DNA from 4 places in the Kocuria sp. WRN011 genome. Region 2 is predicted to be linked to each of the others. Evidence: riboswitches for the same ligand, from Rfam matches in the RefSeq annotation. Region 2 holds a riboswitch; each other region holds the start of a gene.

The links. Region 2 has a riboswitch for S-adenosylmethionine ahead of CKW39_RS00340 (LLM class flavin-dependent oxidoreductase). Riboswitches for the same ligand answer to the same signal wherever they lie in the genome.
Region 1: it holds a riboswitch for S-adenosylmethionine, as region 2 does, so the genes downstream of both, CKW39_RS04250 (hypothetical protein) here and CKW39_RS00340 (LLM class flavin-dependent oxidoreductase) in region 2, are expected to answer to the same signal.
Region 3: it holds a riboswitch for S-adenosylmethionine, as region 2 does, so the genes downstream of both, CKW39_RS03165 (MetQ/NlpA family ABC transporter substrate-binding protein) here and CKW39_RS00340 (LLM class flavin-dependent oxidoreductase) in region 2, are expected to answer to the same signal.
Region 4: it holds a riboswitch for S-adenosylmethionine, as region 2 does, so the genes downstream of both, CKW39_RS08235 (acyl-CoA dehydrogenase family protein) here and CKW39_RS00340 (LLM class flavin-dependent oxidoreductase) in region 2, are expected to answer to the same signal.

The regions. Positions count from the first base shown of each region.
Region 1 is NZ_NSGI01000002.1:331,517-335,787, forward strand. It holds gene CKW39_RS04245 (glycosyltransferase family 1 protein) at 1-505, shown strand, start outside; SAM riboswitch class IV at 602-743, shown strand; gene CKW39_RS04250 (hypothetical protein) at 764-1,060, shown strand; gene CKW39_RS04255 (GMC family oxidoreductase) at 1,121-2,722, opposite strand; gene CKW39_RS04260 (aldehyde dehydrogenase family protein) at 2,763-4,256, opposite strand; gene betT (choline BCCT transporter BetT) at 4,253-4,271, opposite strand, start outside.
Region 2 is NZ_NSGI01000001.1:71,976-76,246, forward strand. It holds gene CKW39_RS00335 (CoA-binding protein) at 78-497, opposite strand; SAM riboswitch class IV at 588-702, shown strand; gene CKW39_RS00340 (LLM class flavin-dependent oxidoreductase) at 786-2,207, shown strand; gene cls (cardiolipin synthase) at 2,280-3,770, opposite strand; gene CKW39_RS00350 (GNAT family N-acetyltransferase) at 3,792-4,271, opposite strand, start outside.
Region 3 is NZ_NSGI01000002.1:77,074-81,344, forward strand. It holds gene CKW39_RS03160 (methionine ABC transporter ATP-binding protein) at 1-912, opposite strand, end outside; gene CKW39_RS03165 (MetQ/NlpA family ABC transporter substrate-binding protein) at 909-1,796, opposite strand; SAM riboswitch class IV at 1,900-2,014, opposite strand; gene dxr (1-deoxy-D-xylulose-5-phosphate reductoisomerase) at 2,047-3,330, opposite strand; gene CKW39_RS03175 (GlsB/YeaQ/YmgE family stress response membrane protein) at 3,442-3,711, opposite strand; gene CKW39_RS03180 (cation acetate symporter) at 3,829-4,271, opposite strand, start outside.
Region 4 is NZ_NSGI01000005.1:97,985-102,255, reverse strand. It holds gene CKW39_RS08235 (acyl-CoA dehydrogenase family protein) at 21-1,295, opposite strand; SAM riboswitch class I at 1,399-1,490, opposite strand; gene CKW39_RS08230 (M18 family aminopeptidase) at 1,543-2,871, opposite strand; gene CKW39_RS08225 (CPBP family intramembrane glutamic endopeptidase) at 2,882-4,271, opposite strand, start outside.

The DNA.
Region 1 (4,271 bases), on a different contig from region 2:
GCAGGTGCAGGATCTCGTGGTCCTGGATTCGCTGCCCGATACCCGACCGGTGATCGTGGGCTCGGGGCCGGAGAAGGAGAAGCTCCGCATGCTGCTCCCCAATGCGTACTTCGTGGGTTTCCTGGACGGTGACGAATTGGCCACCGCCATGGCCTCCCTGGACGTGTTCGTGCACCCCGGTGAACACGAGACGTTCTGCCAGACAATCCAGGAAGCCATGGCCAGCGCCGTACCCGTCGTGGCCGTGGGCCGCGGTGGGCCCGTGGACCTGGTTGATTCGTCCCGCAACGGCTGGCTCTACAAGCCCGGTGACACCGAGATGCTCCGCGATCGCGTGCTGGATCTCGCGGGTGACAACGCCAAACGCGCCGCCTTCTCCCGCACCGCCTACACCACCGTGCAGACTCGCACGTGGAACGCCGTGTGTGACCAGCTCATGGAGCACTATGCACAAGCCCGCACCGTGGCATCTCGTGCGCGCAGGTTGTCCACAACCGCGCCGTGATCCGTGGTGCACGATCCATTCGTAGATTAACTTTTGGTGACGTTATGAGACACCCTCTGGTTTGTCATGCGCCCAACCCGCTACGCTCTAATCCAGCTTCACGAGATGCGCTCTGGAAATCGGGGTAAAACCCGAGATCCTGCTGGGCTCCAACCCGGCGCACGCCAACCCTTGGTTCAGGGGTGGTTTGGATGACGAAGCGGCTGTGGCGCAACCGCGGGCGCAGCAAGAACCTCACTGTACGAAAGCACAATACTGATGAAGAACATTCAACAACTACGCACAAAGACCGAGTCCCCTCGAGAACAATGGGTTGACGTCACCGTCGACATCGACCCCGACCACCACATGGTGCGTCTCATGGAGTCCAATGGGGACATCCACGAATACATGAGCAGCAACGTTCGCGCCCTGGCCCACGCAGCCGCCCACAACCGCGGCCGCGCCCAATGGTGCGAGAAGTACCAGCAGCTACTCGTTCCCGGAGCATCAAACGTCTCCGGTGGCATTCCGTTCTACAAACTGGAACCGAAACCGGTGGCGCTCAGCGCCTGATCAGGACCGCACGAATGAAGCCCGGCACTGGTGCCGGGCTTCATTCATGTCATGGTGCCGCTACTTGTCCGAGGGCGACTCCTGCTCCTGGGCAATCAGCTCAGCGGCGCGCTCACCAATCATGTAGACCGTGATGTTGGGGTTCACGGTGACCAGTTCCGGCATCACCGAAGCATCAGCCACGCGCAGGCCGCTCACGCCCTTGACCCGCAACTGCGGATCCAGCGGAGAATCCTGATCCTCGACCGGCCCCATGCGGCACGAACCCGCGGGGTGGTACACGGTGTTGTGGGTGCGCTTGATGTAGTCGGCGATCTCCTCGTCCGTCTGCACATCCTGACCCGGGAACAGCTCCTGACCGGCCCATTCCGAGAGCCCGGACTGCGAGACGATTTCACGGGCCTTGCGGATACCCGCGGTCATGATCCGTAGGTCGTAACCCTCCGGGTCGGTGAAGTACCGGGGATCCACGCGGGGCTTGTCCCGGTAGTCACGCGTGCGCAGCCGCACGGTGCCGCGGGAACGAGCGTGGGTCACGTTGGGGGTCAGGCAGAACGCGTTGTCCGCCGTGGCGTACCCGTGGCGGTAGGTGTGCATGTCGAAGTTCACGCTGCCGTAGTGCATCATCAGGTCCGGGCGGTCCAATCCGTCGTCCACCTGGGCGAACAGGCCGATCTCCCACCACTGGGTGGAGTCCTCGACCATGGGCTGCTTGGCCTCCCACTGGATCACGGCCTCCGGGTGATCCTGCAGGTGCGAGCCCACGCCCGGGGAGTCCACCAGCACGTCCACGCCCACCTCGGTGAGGTGCTCGGCCGGACCGATTCCCGAGAGCATGAGCAGCTTGGGCGTGTCGATCGCACCGGCGGAGACGACGACCTCGCGGTTGGCCGAGATCACGTGCGCACGACCGAAAGCGTTGTCCGTGACCTCCACGCCGGTGGCTCGCTGGTTCTCGTCGACCACGATTCGTTTGGCCTGGGTGCCGGTCAGGATCGTGAGGTTTTCACGGTCCCGGATCGGGTGCAGGTAGCTCACCGAGGACGAGGAGCGGGTTCCGTCCTCGCGCGCGTTGATCTGGAAGAAGTTCGCGCCCTGGGTCACCGTTTTGCCGGTGTTGAAGTCAGCGCGCGGAATCCCGGCCTGTTCGGCGGCGTCGAGAACCGCCACGCCGCAGGGATCCACGGCGGGGACCTGGCGCAGCCGCACGGGCCCGTCGTGGCCGTGGTGGGATCCGGGGTCCTCATTGTTCTCGAGTTTCTTGTACAACCGGAAGGCCGTCTCCGCGTTCCAGCCCTCGGCCCCGAACTTGGACTCCCATTCGTCCATGTCCTCGGCGGGTGCCCAGAAGGCGATGCACGAGTTGTGCGACGAGCAACCGCCCAGCACCTTGGCGCGGGCCAGGCGCATGTACGAGTTGCCGTTCTCCTGCGGTTCGATCTGGTAATCCCAGTCGTAGCCGGATTCGAGCAGTTCCATCCAGCGGTCGAGCGTCAGGACTTCCGGCACGTTCTCATCGTGGGCGCCGGCTTCGAGCAGGGCCACGCTCACGTTCGGGTTCTCGCTCAGGCGCGCCGCGATCACGGCGCCGGCGGAGCCCGCTCCGACAACAACGTAATCGTAGGTAGCCACGTTTTCAGTAGTGGTCACAGTTTCTCCCATCGGTCGTTCTTCGGTGCTCGGTGAGGTCCAGTCGGGCCGCTCAGTGCTCGGCGAACCAGCCGGTCACCGCGGGGCGGGTGTTCTGGTAGATGTGTTTGGTCTCCTGGTACTCGGCCAGTCCGTGGAAGCCCAGTTCGCGGCCCACACCGGACTGCTTCATGCCGCCCCACTCCGCCTGGGGCAGGTACGGACCGAAGTCGTTGATCCACACGGTTCCGTGGCGCAGTTTGCCGGCCACGCGCTGAGCGCGGCCCGCATCCTGGGTCCACACGGCTCCGGCCAGGCCGTAGTTGGTGTCGTTGGCGATCTCGATGGCTTCTTCCTCGGTACGGAAGGTTTCCACCGTCACGGTGGGGCCGAAGGCCTCGTCGTACACGCAGTCCATCTCGCTCGTGCACTGGTCGATCACGGTGGGCAGGTAGAACACGCCCTTGCCGAGGTCTAGCGATCCGTCCGCCGAAGGTCCTTCCGCGAACTGGCCACCGCAGCGCACCCGAGCGCCCTGCTCGCGGGCCCGCTCCACGTAGGCGTGCACCTTGTCACGGTGGGCCTCGGAGATCAGCGCGCCGGTCTCGGCCTTCTCGTCGAACGGCCCGCCCAGCTGAATCTGTTCGGCTCGGCGCACCAGATCGGTCACGAACTTCTCCGCGATAGATTCCTCAATCACCAGTCGCGCCCCGGCGGAGCACACCTGGCCGGAGTGGATGAACGCGCCGTTGAGCGCGTTGTCCAGCGCGGCGTCGTACTCGGCGTCCGCGAAGATCACGTTGGGGTTCTTGCCGCCCAGCTCCAGAGCCACCTTCTTGACCGTCGACGCCGCTTCGGCCGCGATCACGCGACCGGTCACCAGGCCGCCGGTGAAGGACACCAGATCCACGCGAGGATCGCTGGAGAGCGGAGCACCCGCCTGCGCGCCCGCGCCCAACACCAGGTTGCCCACGCCGGCGGGCAGCCCGAGGTCCTCGAGCACCTGCATCATGAGGATCGCGGTGTGCGGAGTCAGTTCGGCGGGCTTGAGCACAAAGGTGTTGCCGGCGGCCAGCGCCGGTGCGATCTTCCACGCGGCCTGCAGCAGCGGGTAGTTCCACGGGGTGATCATGCCGCACACACCCACGGGTTCGTGAACGATTCGGCTGACCACGTCGGGATCACCGGCATCGACGATGCGGCCGGCATCCGCCGCTGCAATCTTGCCGAAGTACTCGAAGCAGTTCGCGATGTCGGACATGTCCTGGCGGGACTCGTCGATTCGCTTGCCCGTGTCCTTGGACTCCGCCAGGGAGAACTCTTCGGAACGATCGCGCAGGGTGGCCGCCACCCGCAACAGGAAGCTTCCGCGTTCCGGAGCCGGCACGCTCGCCCAGCGCTCGTCGTCCGCGGCGGCCCGGGCCGCGGCAATCGCGCGCTCGGTGTCCTCACTCGTGGCCTCGGCGACCACGGCCACCTCGGTGCCGTCAGCGGGGCAGGTGATGGTGCGAGTGCCACCGTCGATCGCGGGGACCCACTGTCCGTCGATGTACAGGGTGTTGCTCATCGTGTTTCCTCCTTG
Region 2 (4,271 bases):
TGGGGAATGCCGGCCGCGCTCTCGATTACAGGACCAGTGCGACTACGGAACCACCGCACCTACAGAACCCGCGGGCCCTACAGAACCCGCGGGGCCTCGATCAGCGGGCAGGTGTTCATGACCACTTTCACCCCGGCGGCCTTCGCCCGTTCGGCAGCGGCCTGATCGGTCACACCCAGCTGCATCCACACCGCTCCGGCACCAATGTCGATCGCCTGATCCACCACTTCACCCACGCGGCTGGAGTTCACGAAACAGTCGACCACGTCCACGTGCCCCGGGATGTCCTCGAGCGATCGATAGCCCGTCTCGCCATGTACGTCCTCGCCCGCCAGATTGACCGGGATGATCTGCTGCCCGAACTCGTCACGGATCCGGCGGGACACCGCAAACGCGGGTCGCGTGCGGTTGGTGGACAGCCCAACAATGGCCCACCGCCCCGGGGTCGCGAGTAGCTCGCGAATCTGGTCCGGATCGTTGACGTGGCGATCACTCATATGACCATCGTCTCACTGTGAATCAGCTCGGTCATTATGTTTCACGAGCCGCCGGAGGGGCCACGGAAACGGTACAGTGGGGCGCAGAACGATCATGAGTTCCGACGCACAGCCCTGGCTTGTCGGACGGCAACCCTCTCCCGTAGCGGGGTGCCCCAGGTGAGGATCGGGCCGCATGGCACACCGCATGTGGCAAGTACGGCGCCACACAAGCGCGCTGGACCCGCAGAGTAGGCCGCCGCAGGTGGTGCACGGGGCGCGGGTCGGGTTCGACCCAAAGGGGCACACATGAGCAAAAAGCGGATTTCCGTGAACGCCTTCGACATGACGTGCGTGGACCACCAGAGTTTCGGTCTGTGGCGTCATCCGCGGTCCAAGGCCACCGAGTACAACACCATCGAGTACTGGACCAACCTGGCCAAGACGCTGGAGAAGGGCAAGTTCGACGCCCTGTTCCTGGCGGACGTGGTGGGCATCTACGACATCTACAAGAACTCTGCCGCACCCTCCGTGTCGGACGGCGCTCAGGTTCCCGTGAACGATCCGTTCATGCAGATCTCCGCCATGGCCGCCGTGACCGAGCACCTGGGCTTCGGCGTGACCAGCGCGGTGACCTACGAGCAGCCCTACACCCTGGCCCGCAAGTACGCGACGCTCGATCACCTGACCAAGGGCCGCGTGGGCTTCAACGTGGTGACCTCGTACCTGCCCTCCGCCGCGGAGAACCAGGGTCTGCCGCGCCAGATCGAGCACGATACCCGCTACGAGATTGCCGAGGAATTCCTCGACGTCTGCTACAAGCTCTGGGAGGGTTCCTGGGAAGACGGCGCCGTGGTCAAGGACCGCGAGGCCGGCGTCTACGCTGACACCCAGAAGGTCCACCCGATTCAGCACTCGGGCAAGTACTTCACCGTTCCGGGTGCCGCGCTCACCGAGCCGTCCCCGCAGCGCACCCCGCTGATCTTCCAGGCCGGTGCGTCCTCGCGGGGCCAGGCGTTCGCCGGACGTCACGCGGAGGCCGTGTTCATCGGCGGCTTGCGTCCGGATCTCACCCGCTACGTCACGGACAAGATCCGCGAGCAGGCCGAGGAGCAGGGCCGCCACCGCGACGACGTCAAGATCTACGCGATGCTCTCCGTGGTCGTGGACGAGACCGAGGAGAAGGCCCAAGAGAAGTACCGGGAGTACCTCTCCTACGTGAACCTGGAGGCATCCCAGGCGATCATCGGCGGTTGGTCCGGCGTGGACCTGAGCCAGTTCGACGAGGACGAGGCCCTGAACTACATCAAGACCGACTCCATCCAGTCCTTCCTGACCCCGTTCACCCTGCAGTCCAAGGACAAGAAGTGGACCCGCGAGGAGATCGCCAAGCACTGTGCTCTGGGCGGCATGGGTGACGTGATCGTGGGATCGCCGGAATCCGTGGCCGATCAGCTCGAGACCTGGGTCGACGAGGGTGGTCTGGACGGCATCAACCTGGCCTACCACGTGAGCCCCGGGTCCTTCGAGGACTTCGTGGAGTACGTGGTTCCCGAGCTGCAGAAGCGCGGCCGCTACCGCACCGAGTACGAAGGCTCCACCCTGCGCGAGTCCCTCTACGGCGCCGGCCAGCCCCAGGTCATGGACACCCACCCGGCAGCGCAGTACCGCGGTGCGTACGCCGACAAGCCGTCCGTGGCGGACACCGCCGCTCGCGAGCTGGTGGGCTAACAGCCTCAAGAACGACGACGCCGCTGTCGCGACCTTTCGCTCGAAAAGGTCGCGGCAGCGGTGTCGTCGGTGTTAGAGCAAAGCCGACGTGAGGCGGCAGACGTTCTCGACGTACTTCTGCCGCATGGGGCGTTTGTTCCAGAGATCGAGGTCGAGCAGCGTGGAGGAGGCCTTGAACTCCTCTACCACTTCCTCCATGCGGTCGTGGAAACCCTGGTCCACGATCATCACGGACACCTCGAGGTCCAGGGCGAAGGACCGCTCGTCCATGTTGGAGGAACCGATCACGCTGATCAGGTCGTCCACGAGCACGAACTTGGCGTGCAGCACCGTGGGGGAGCTGTAGCGGTGAATCTTGACCCCGGCTTCGGCGAGTTCGGAATAGTAGGAATTCTGGGCGTTCTGTGCCAGGAAATGGTCCGAGGACTCTCCCACGAAAATCTCCACGTCCACCCCGGACTGCGCCTCGGTGGTGAGCGCGTGCAGCAGGGATTCGTCCGGTACGAAGTACGGGCTGGAGATCACCACGCGCCGGTTGGCGTTGTAAATGAGGTGGTTGAACAGGCGCAGGTTGTTCTCGGTCTCGAACCCGGGTCCCGAGGGGACCACTTGGGCATACACGGGGCCTTCGACGTCCGTGAGGACCTCGGTGGCCTCGTCCAGGAGCAGGTCGTCGGTCTCCGAATACCAGTCGGAAACGAATACCGCGTTGAGCTCGGCAACCACGGGGCCGGAGCAGCGGATCATCAGATCCTTCCACTCCAGGCCGCGGCGGACGTTCTTCTTCTTGTTGTACGAGCGATGAATGATGTTCTGCGAACCCGTGTAGGCGATCGAACCGTCCACCACCAGGATCTTGCGGTGGTTGCGCAGGTCCGGACGCTGCCACTCACCTCGCCACGGGCGGATCGGCAGCATGCGTCGCCAGGGGATGCCGGAGGCGTTGAAGCGGCGGACCAGTTCCGCGTAGCCGGGGTAGCCCAGCGAACCCACGTGATCGATCAGGATGCGCACCCTCACACCGCGTTCGTGGGCCCGAACGAGCGAATCCAGCAAGACCTGGGACACCCGATCCGTGGCCACGATGTAGAACTCGAAGTGCACATAATCCGTGGCGCGGTCCACGTCACGGGCCATCTGCGCCATGGAGTCATGGTTGTCCGTGAGGATGTCGAAGCCGTTGCCGCCCACCATGGGCAGTGCGCCCAACTGGTAGTTCAGCTTGGCGGTCGTGGTGACCCACTCGGGCAGGTGATGGAACTCCTCGCCCAGGGCGAAGTCCTCCGGGGTGTTCTCCCGAATGATGTCGTTCATCTTGGCCTGCTTCTCCATCCGCTTTCGCGGTAGACGGGAGGAACCAACGACCAGGAACAACAACAGCCCCGCGTAGGGCAGGAGGAAGATGGCCAGCAGCCACGCCAAGGCGACGGAGGGCCTGCGGTTATGCGGGATCCAGCCGAGCGCAACGATTCGGACCAGCAGGTCGATGACACCCAGGATCACCAGGATCCACTCTGGGACAGTGTCCGGGGAGAACAGTTCGTAGGGGGTCCAGGGGAACATCAGCCGGCTAACTCAGTTGCTTCAATGCGTCTCCGGGCGGACATGCACATACGTGGATTCGGAGCCGCCGCTCGGGCGCTCCTCAAAACCGTGCGTGAGGAGCAGCCGACATGCGGGCTGATTACCCCACGGCACGGAAGCGTTCACCGCGTTGACCTGGGAATTCTGGAAGGCCAGCTCGACCAAGTAGGGGAGCACCTCGCCCGCGTACCCCTGATTCTGTCGGTTCGGCACAACGGACCCTACGACCTCGAGTTCGTTGTCGATGGGCGGGCCTACGAAACCTGCCATGCCGATAATCTGACCCGATGCCGCGTCCACCATGGCAAACATCGAGTACATGGTCTCGGTGAAGAAATAGCTGCCGGCATCCAACGCGGTCTGAGCCCAGTCCTGATCCTCGGGAGTCGGAAACCCCTGGGCGAACTGTGGCAGGTCCGTTGATTCTGCGATCGACTCAAGCTCGTCCTGGGTGAACGGACGCAGCAAGAGACGTTCGGT
Region 3 (4,271 bases), on a different contig from region 2:
GTTGAACGTCACGCCGTCCCGGGCGCACTCCGAGAGAACGGAGCCGATCCGGTTCTGGTCGGTGACATCCACCAGGATCAGGCGACCCGGGTGTTCCTCGCGCAGCTTGGCGATCTCGTCCTCACGGGGAACGGTGCGCATCACCGAGGAGACGAACTTCCGTGTGGTCTCGGCCTGGGGGTAGGCAAAAACGTCCGACGTGGTGCCCATTTCGACCACTCGGCCGCTGTCCATCACGGCTACGCGATCCGCGATGGAACGCACCACGTCCATCTCGTGGGTGATCAGCACAATGGTGATCCCCAGTTCCCGGTTGACCCGCTTGAGCAGTCCGAGCACTTCCTGGGTGGTTTCGGGGTCCAGCGCCGAGGTCGATTCGTCCGCGAGTAACAACTCCGGATTGGAGGCGAGGGCGCGAGCAATGCCCACGCGCTGCTTCTGCCCACCGGACAGCTCTTCGGGATAGTTCTTGGCACGGTCCGTCAGTCCCACGAAGTCCAGCAGCTCGGTCACTCGCCGTTTGCGCTCCTCGGGCTTCCACCCGGCACGCTTGAGCGGATACTCGATATTGCCCGCCACGGTGCGCGAGTTGAACAGGTTGAACTGCTGAAAGATCATGCCGATCTTGCGGCGGATGGGTGCCAACTGCACCTCGGACTTACCGTCCACCCGGTTACCCGCAACCTCGAGCGATCCGGAGCTGATGGGCTCCAGACCGTTGATCAATCGCACGAGGGTGGACTTGCCGGCTCCGGAGTACCCGATCACGGCAAAGATCTCGCCCTTGGTGATGTCCAGGGTGACGCTGTCCACGGCGTTGACCACTCGCGGTGCGCGCTTGGATCCGCCCGTGTAGACCTTGCTGACGTCCCGGAAGCGCACCAGGGTGCGCTCACTGGATACTTCCGTCACTGGGTCTGTTCCTTCAGGTCTTCCTGATACCGCGTCAGCAGATCCTTGAGTTCCTGCTGGTCCACCTCTGTCGGGACAGCGGTGCCCTTGCTCTCCTCGTCCTCGGCCTTCAAGACCTTGGGGTCGTAGTAGAAGCTTGCAACCTTCTTGAGAGTTTCGTTGTCGGCGTTGGCCTCGGTAGCAGCGAACAGGTTGTTGAAGACCTTGGCGCTGTCCTGCTTCGGATCATCCGATGCGAGAGCGGACTTGGGATCGATGTTCGCTCGGCCCAGGAAGTCGTTGTTGATCACGGAAGCCGCCACGGAATCCATTGACAAAACAGTCTGTTCGGCGGACACGGGACGCACAGAGACCTTGGACTTCTCGGTGTCGATATCGCCTTCGGTCGGGGCAATGGTGTCCTTGGTGAATTCGACCAGCCCCTCCTGCTTGAGCAGGTTCAGTGCACGACCCAGGTTGATCGAGTCATTGGGAATCGCGATCTCGTCGCCGTCCTTGATCTGGTCCAGGGAGTCGTACTTGCTGGAGTACATACCCAACGGGTAAATCGCGGTGGACCCGACCGGTGTGATGGTGTCACCAGAGTTGTTGTTGTAGTCAGCAAGGTACGCGGTGTGCTGGAACCAGTTCATGTCCACGTCGCCGCTCTTGGTGGCGGGGTTCGGCTGGTTGTAGTCGCTGAAATCCACGTACTCGACGGTGATGTCGTTCTCGGCAGCGACTTCCTTGAGCGCGTCGTGAGCGGGCTCCGAGCCGACGATGCCAATGGTGACGGTGCCGTCCGCAGCAGGATCGGAGGATTCAGAATCTCCGCCGCCGCACGCGGTCAAGGTGAGGCCGATGGTGGTGGCCAGCGCAAGGGGGATCAAACGGTGAGATCGCACGATGTGCCTTTCCGAGGTGTGAAATGTTCTGGGCGATTAACAACTGAAAGCGGTACGTCCGAGGACACACCGCAGTTGCAAGGCTCGTGCTAGTTGATTCGGGAAACCGCACTTGCCGGGAGCTACGTTAACCGCGGCCGGATGGTCATCTGGGGCACCCCGCTACGGGAGAGGGTTGCCGTCCGGCCAGCCAGAGCTTGACGCCGGATCTCGTCATCCGCGGCCAAGCCTAACATGGGGCCGGCGGTGATCAGCGTGCGCTGAAACGCTGCGCAATAAACTGATCCGCCCGGTTCCTGGCCCAGCCCTCGGCGCCCAGGACGTCCTCGAGCCGCGGGGTCGTGTCGCCCTCGTGTTCATTCACGACCACCGCAACGATGTCCACGATGGTCGTGAAGTTCACCTCACCCCGGTGGAAGGCGTACACGGCCTGCTCATTGGCCGCGTTGAACACGGCCGGCCAGGTGCCGCCCAGCGTCCCGGCATGCTTCATCAGCTCGATGGCGGGGAATGCCTCGGTGTCCAGCGGCTCGAAGGTCCAGTGCGCCGCTTGCGTCCAATCGCACGACACCGCCGCGCCGGGAATTCTGTGGGGCCACCCCATACCCAGGGCAATGGGCAGTCGCATGTCCGGCGGTGATACCTGGGCCAGGGTGGAACCGTCCACGAACTGGACCATGGAATGCACCACGGACTGTGGGTGCACGGTCACGTCTATCCGGTCCAGGGCAACGTCGAACAACAAGGATGCTTCCAGGACCTCAAGCGCCTTGTTGACCATGGTGGCCGAATTGGTCGTGACCATCACCCCCATGTCCCATGTGGGGTGTTTCAACGCCTGCTGGGGCGTGACCGTGGTGAGTTGATCCCGGGACATCCCTCGGAAGGGTCCGCCGGAGGCGGTGAGGATCAATCGGTCGACTTCGCTCGAACGGCCTCCCCGCAGCGCCTGCGCCAGAGCCGAGTGCTCGGAATCCACCGGGATCAGCGGGGTCTCCAGGCCGGTGGCGGCCGCGGCCTGTTTGACCAGCGGGCCGCCCGCGATGAGGGACTCCTTGTTGGCCAGCGCCACGGGCGTCCCCGCGTGTAATGCGGCGAGCGTGGGAGCCAGTCCGATGGACCCGGTGATGCCGTTGAGAACGACATCACAGTCCGAGTGTTCCGCCACGCACGTTGCGGCCTCAGGCCCGTGGAAGATCTCGGGGGTGAAGCCTGTCAGGCCCTCCCCCGAGGCTCGTTGGGCAATGAGTTCTTTCAGTTGCCGGGCGTGGTCGGCCGTGCCACTGGTTCCGACCGCGGCCACACGTTCTCGGACGGCCTGCTCCGCCAGCACCGGCAGGTTGGACGTTCCGGCGGCCAAGGCCGTGACCGACAGCGGCGGGTGCCCCGCGGCGGCGTCGCCCTCGCCCGGTCGCCGCAGGCCACGCGCGGAGGCGACGACGTCGAGCGCTTGCGTACCGATGGAGCCCGTGGAACCCAGAATGACCACGCGCCGGGGATGCTTGCCAGTGGCGCTGTCGAGTTCGGGGGTCATGGTCAGGGGTGCGTCGGACATGGTCACCAGTATCTCGTGGATCGGAGGAGCTCAGCACATACAACAAGGGCGCCACCCGGAGGTGACGCCCTCGTTCAGTGATGCCGTGGATCAGCGACGAGCGCCCTTGCGGCCGGTCACTGCACCGTAAATGAACAGCACGATGAGTGCGCCCACGATTGCGGTGATGATGGTTCCGATGTCGAACACGGATTCCAAGGATCCGATGCCCACCAGGCTGCCCAGGAAGCCGCCCAGGATGGCACCGATGATGCCCAGGATGATGGTGACGATGATGCCGCCACCCTGACGACCCGGCATGATGAGCTTGGCGAGTGCGCCAGCGATCAGGCCCAGGACGATCCAGCTAATAATGCCCATGATTCCTCCAGTTTAGCTGTTTGCTTTAACACGAGGTCGTCGCGTTCGTATGCCTTGGTCAGCGTACTGACTGCCAGCTTCCTATCAGGTTACAGGAGAAATCGTCAGGACACTCAATCAGTGATCGACTGCCTTCTCAGCACCAACGCCCGTCAAGGAACGAACTTCCATCTCGGCCTGCTTCTTGGGATCCTCCGGCCGACGCTCGGACATGGAACCGAGGAAGCCCAATAGGAACGACAACGGAATGGAGATGATGCCCGGGTTGGACAGCGGGTAGATGGCGAAATCTGCACCCGGGATCATGGACGTCTCAGCGCCCGACATCACCGGCGAGAAGATGATCAGAACCACGGAGCTGATCAGACCTCCGTACATGGACAGCACGGCACCGCGGGTGGTGAAGCGCTTCCAGTACAGCGAGTACAGGATCGTGGGGAGGTTGGCCGATGCGGCGACCGCGAAGGCCAGTGCCACCAGGAACGCGATGTTCTGACCCTGGGCGCCGATACCGCCGGCGATCGACACCAGGCCGATGATGACCACGGTGGTCTTGGCGA
Region 4 (4,271 bases), on a different contig from region 2:
ACCTGGTGTGCCACGCAGGTCTATTGGAGCTTCTCGCCGGATGGTTTGACCTCGCCGATGGCGTTGAGGCCGAACATCGGGGTGCCGTTGACGCGGTAGTCACCCACGATGCGGGCCTTGTAGATCGTGGGGTTGTGGGTCGCCACGGTGCGGGCGTTGCGCCAGAAGCGGTCGAGGGACTTGGACTTGCCCACGGCGGAGGCACCGAGCAGGTCGAAGATCCCGTCGGTCACATCGCGCACGAGTTCCGGAACAACCACCTGGGCGTGTGCCACGGGCAGTTCGCACGCGTTGGTCAACTCCTGGGGGTTGTCGAGAAGGGGGTCTCCGCCGAGAACGCCGATGGCGGCGTCGAGCTCGCGGGCCGCCTGAAGAACGATCGCCCGTGCCGCGGCAGCCTTGGCGCTGAGCTCTCCCACGCGCTGCAGCACCTGCGGATCCTCGCGAGCGACCGAGCCCGTACCGGTATTGAAACCGCGGGTGCGTGACCGCACCAGGTGCACGCCCTCGTCGATTGCGGCCTTGGCGATCCCCGCCTCGACGGCCAAGAGCACGAGCTGGAAGACAGCGGTCTCCTGGGTCGCGCGGCCGTCGCGATTGCGCACGTTGGCTGCCGGAACCTTGACCCCGCGGAAGTGCGTGGTGCCGGTTCCGGTGAGTTGCTGGCCGAAGCCGTCCCAGTCGTCGATCAGCTCGATGCCGTCCCACGAGCTCTTCACCAGCGCGTGCGAGCGCGCCTCCTGCCCGGGGATCTGGGCGGTGACCTGGATCCAGTCGGAGAAGATGGAACCGGTGGAGTAGTACTTAGTGCCGTTGAGCTCCCAGTCACCGCCCGCGGTCTGGGTGAGCGTGGTGGCCGCGGTGCCCAGAGCTGCACCGGAGCGCTCGGTCGCGGCATTACCCACGGTCTCACCGGCGGCGATCCGAGGGAACCAGACGTCGGATTCATCGGAGCTGAGGCTCGCGATGAATCCCAGGTGCGAACGGTAGACGTGCGCCACGTTGGAGTCGGAAGCGGCCAGGACGATCAGCAGCTCCGCCACCTGTTCCAGCGACGCGCCGTAACCACCCCGCGAGCGCGGCACCGTGAGCGCTCCGAAGCGGTGTTCATTGAGCCACGCGAACTGCTCGAACGGGAGAATCCGCTGCTGTTCGCGCTCTACGGCACCGTCGGCAACGCGATCAAAGACCGGCTGGAACACCTCGAAGAGTTCGCGGGTGCTCAGGGATCGCTGCGGATCCCCGTAAAGGGTTGCGGTGTCGAACTGTTCCTTGATCCCGGTGTCGCTGCTCATGTTCTCGGTAGTCCCTCGCGTTCAGTCGCGGTGCACGCACCCGACCGAGAGGAGCACAGCGCGTGCACGGGCATGACCGCGCGAACCGCAGGAGCTGAAAAGCTGTCCATCGGTCGTGGCGGAAGCACCGTCCCGGTATCCGGGTGGTTGCTGCGGCGTTGACGAGCCACGTCTCTCGGCCGCTCTTGATGGCGTTACGGATTCAGAGCATCACGCACCCAAGGTGACTGTCAACGCGCGTGACGGTTTATGACCGCCAGAACGCCCCGGTCACTCGGGACAGCGCGTGCAGGTCGTCCACGTGGGCGAGTTCGCGGGCGGAGTGCATCGACAACAGTCCCACGCCCACGTCCAGGGTGCGCATACCCAGGCGGGTGGCCGTGATGGGGCCGATGGTCGAACCGCACGGCACGTTGTTGTTGGAGACGAACTCCTGATAGCTCACGCCCGCACGCTCGCACGCGTCCGCCCACAAACCGGCACCCACGGCATCCGTGGTGTAACGCTGGTTGGCGTTGATCTTGAGCAATGGACCCGCACCGGGCTCGGGAGTGTTCACGGGGTCGTGGTGACCGCGGTAGTTGGGGTGGACCAGGTGACCGGCGTCAGCCGACAAACACACCGATTCGGACAGGGAACGTCGGTAATCATCTTGCGATTCACCCTGCGCCGCGCTGATCCGCGCGAGCACGTCTTCCAGGAACGGACCCGCCGCACCGGAGCGCGTGGCGGAGCCGACCTCTTCGTGGTCGAACGCGGCCAGCACGGACATCTGCGACGCGGATTCCAGGTCCTCGGCATGCTCGACCAACGCGTGCATTCCCGCGTACACGGAGGACAGGTTGTCCAGCCGCCCGCTCGCGAGCAGCTGCCGCCGCTGACCGATCAGTTCGGGCTTCTGTGTGTCCGCGAGCACCACGTCGAATCCCACGATGTCCTCCGGAGCCACCGACGCCTCGGCCATGTCGGCGAGCAGGCCCAGCACGTCAGCGTCCTGAGCCGAACCGGTCCCCCAAATGGGCTGCACGTGCTGCTGCTTGTCGAGTTTGAGCCCTTCGTTGGCGCCGCGGTCCAGGTGGATGGCCAACTGCGGGATCCGGGCGACCGCCTCCGTGGCGCACAGGTGCTGCGTGAGCTCGCCGTTCTCACCGCGCACCACGATCCGTCCGGCAAGACGCAGGTCCCGGTCCAGCCACGAGTTCAGCAGCACGCCGCCGTACACCTCAACACCAGCCTGGTACCAGCCGTTGGAGACCGTGGTGGGCTTGGGCTTCAGCTTGAACCCTGGCGAATCCGTGTGCGCACCCAGGATGCGAGCCCCGGCGCCCGCACGATAGTCGCGCGGGGCCACCCAGGCGATCAGAGCGCCGTCGCGAATCGTGAAGTGCCGCCCGCCGACGTCGCTCCACGCCTCGGATTCGCTCAGTTCCGTGAATCCCGCCCCGCGCAGTAGCTCCGCCGCGGCCGCGACCGCGTGGTACGAGCTGGGCGAGGCCATGACGTAATCGCCCAGGGCGCGGGCGTAGCCGAACGGGGCGCGGTGGGAATCCAAGTCAGAAACGCTGTGATGGGCCATGCAGGACAGTCTAGGGAGTGCGGTCCTGGTTGGTAGCCGAGTCGCCACCGTGGGAGCCCCGGTTCGGCGGCTGCGCACCCGCGAGCTGGCGGTCCCGCGGATCGCCACCCTGTGACGGGCCGTTCGGCCAAGGACCGTTCCCGGATTGTCCGTTCGGTGACTGCGGACCCGACGTCCTACGCACGTCCAACAAACCCACCGGGCGCCCCTGACCATCCCGAACGGTGTAGGGACCGTACTGCTCGGGCAGGGAGAGGTAGTTCTGGGTGCGGGGATCCACCACGAACGCCGCGAGCTCGGAACCCACCTGGCTGACCGTGCGGGGCCGCTGCGCCAACGCCGGCAACCGCGGCGGGGGCGGCAGGATGATGGTGCGAGACGTAGCAATTCGAGTCTTACGGGCCATCCGGAACACGACCAGGAGGAAGACCCCGTTGACAGCCAGCGTGAAGAGGACGTCGATGGGCCCGCCGCTGGTATCACTCAGGTCCGCCAATCCAACGATGGCCATGAGCGTGACCGTGCAGTTGTTGACCACGTGCAGGGCGACCGCCGCTTCCAGCCCGCCGGTGCGCCACGTGATCACGCCCATGGTGATCGCCATGACGGCAATGGAGGCCTGTCCCCACACGTCATAGAGGTGCCCGGCGACGAACAGCGGGACCGGCAGAAGAATCGCCCAGGCCGGGTGCTTCAACCAACGGCCCACCGTCTGCATCAGATAGCCACGGAAGACCAGTTCCTCCGCGAAACACTGGATGGGCACCAGCAGCACCACCATGAGCAGCAACCATCCCCACTGGGGTGCCACGGTGAACTCGATCGCCTCGCCGCCGGTCATCAGGTCGAGCAGGATGGACAAGCCGTTGATCACCACGAAAATGGCCAACGCCGCGAGCCCGCACTGGAGCATCCACTTCCAGCGCAGCCGCCCAGTCACAGAATGGAGCAGCCCCAATGGCCGCGGCCCCATGATTTTTCGGGCAAGGTACGCCGCCGGTGCCAGGAGCGCGACGGAACCGAACAGGAAGAAGAAGATGAGCGGATCCAGCTGGTCCATGGTGGCCACGTTGTCCAGGCCCATGGGGTTGTCCATGAACAAGATGACCGGGATGGCGAACAACACCGACAGAACGAGGAACAAGAAGAACAGAATCGCGCCCTCGACCAGGGGCTTCCACCATTCGTGGTTGCGGTCGGCGAATCCTAACAGGTGATACGCCAGCGTGCGTAGCTGCTCCGGCGGCACCTGGGACGGTCCGGTGGCCGGTACAGGCGCCGGGACACGACCGCCGTTCATGGTCGACGACGCCGCTCCCCCACCCGCGCCTCTCACCTCGCCGGGCCGTGGGGCCGGGCTCGAGTTCGGTGCTGGCGGCTTGCTCCAAGGCGCGGGATGC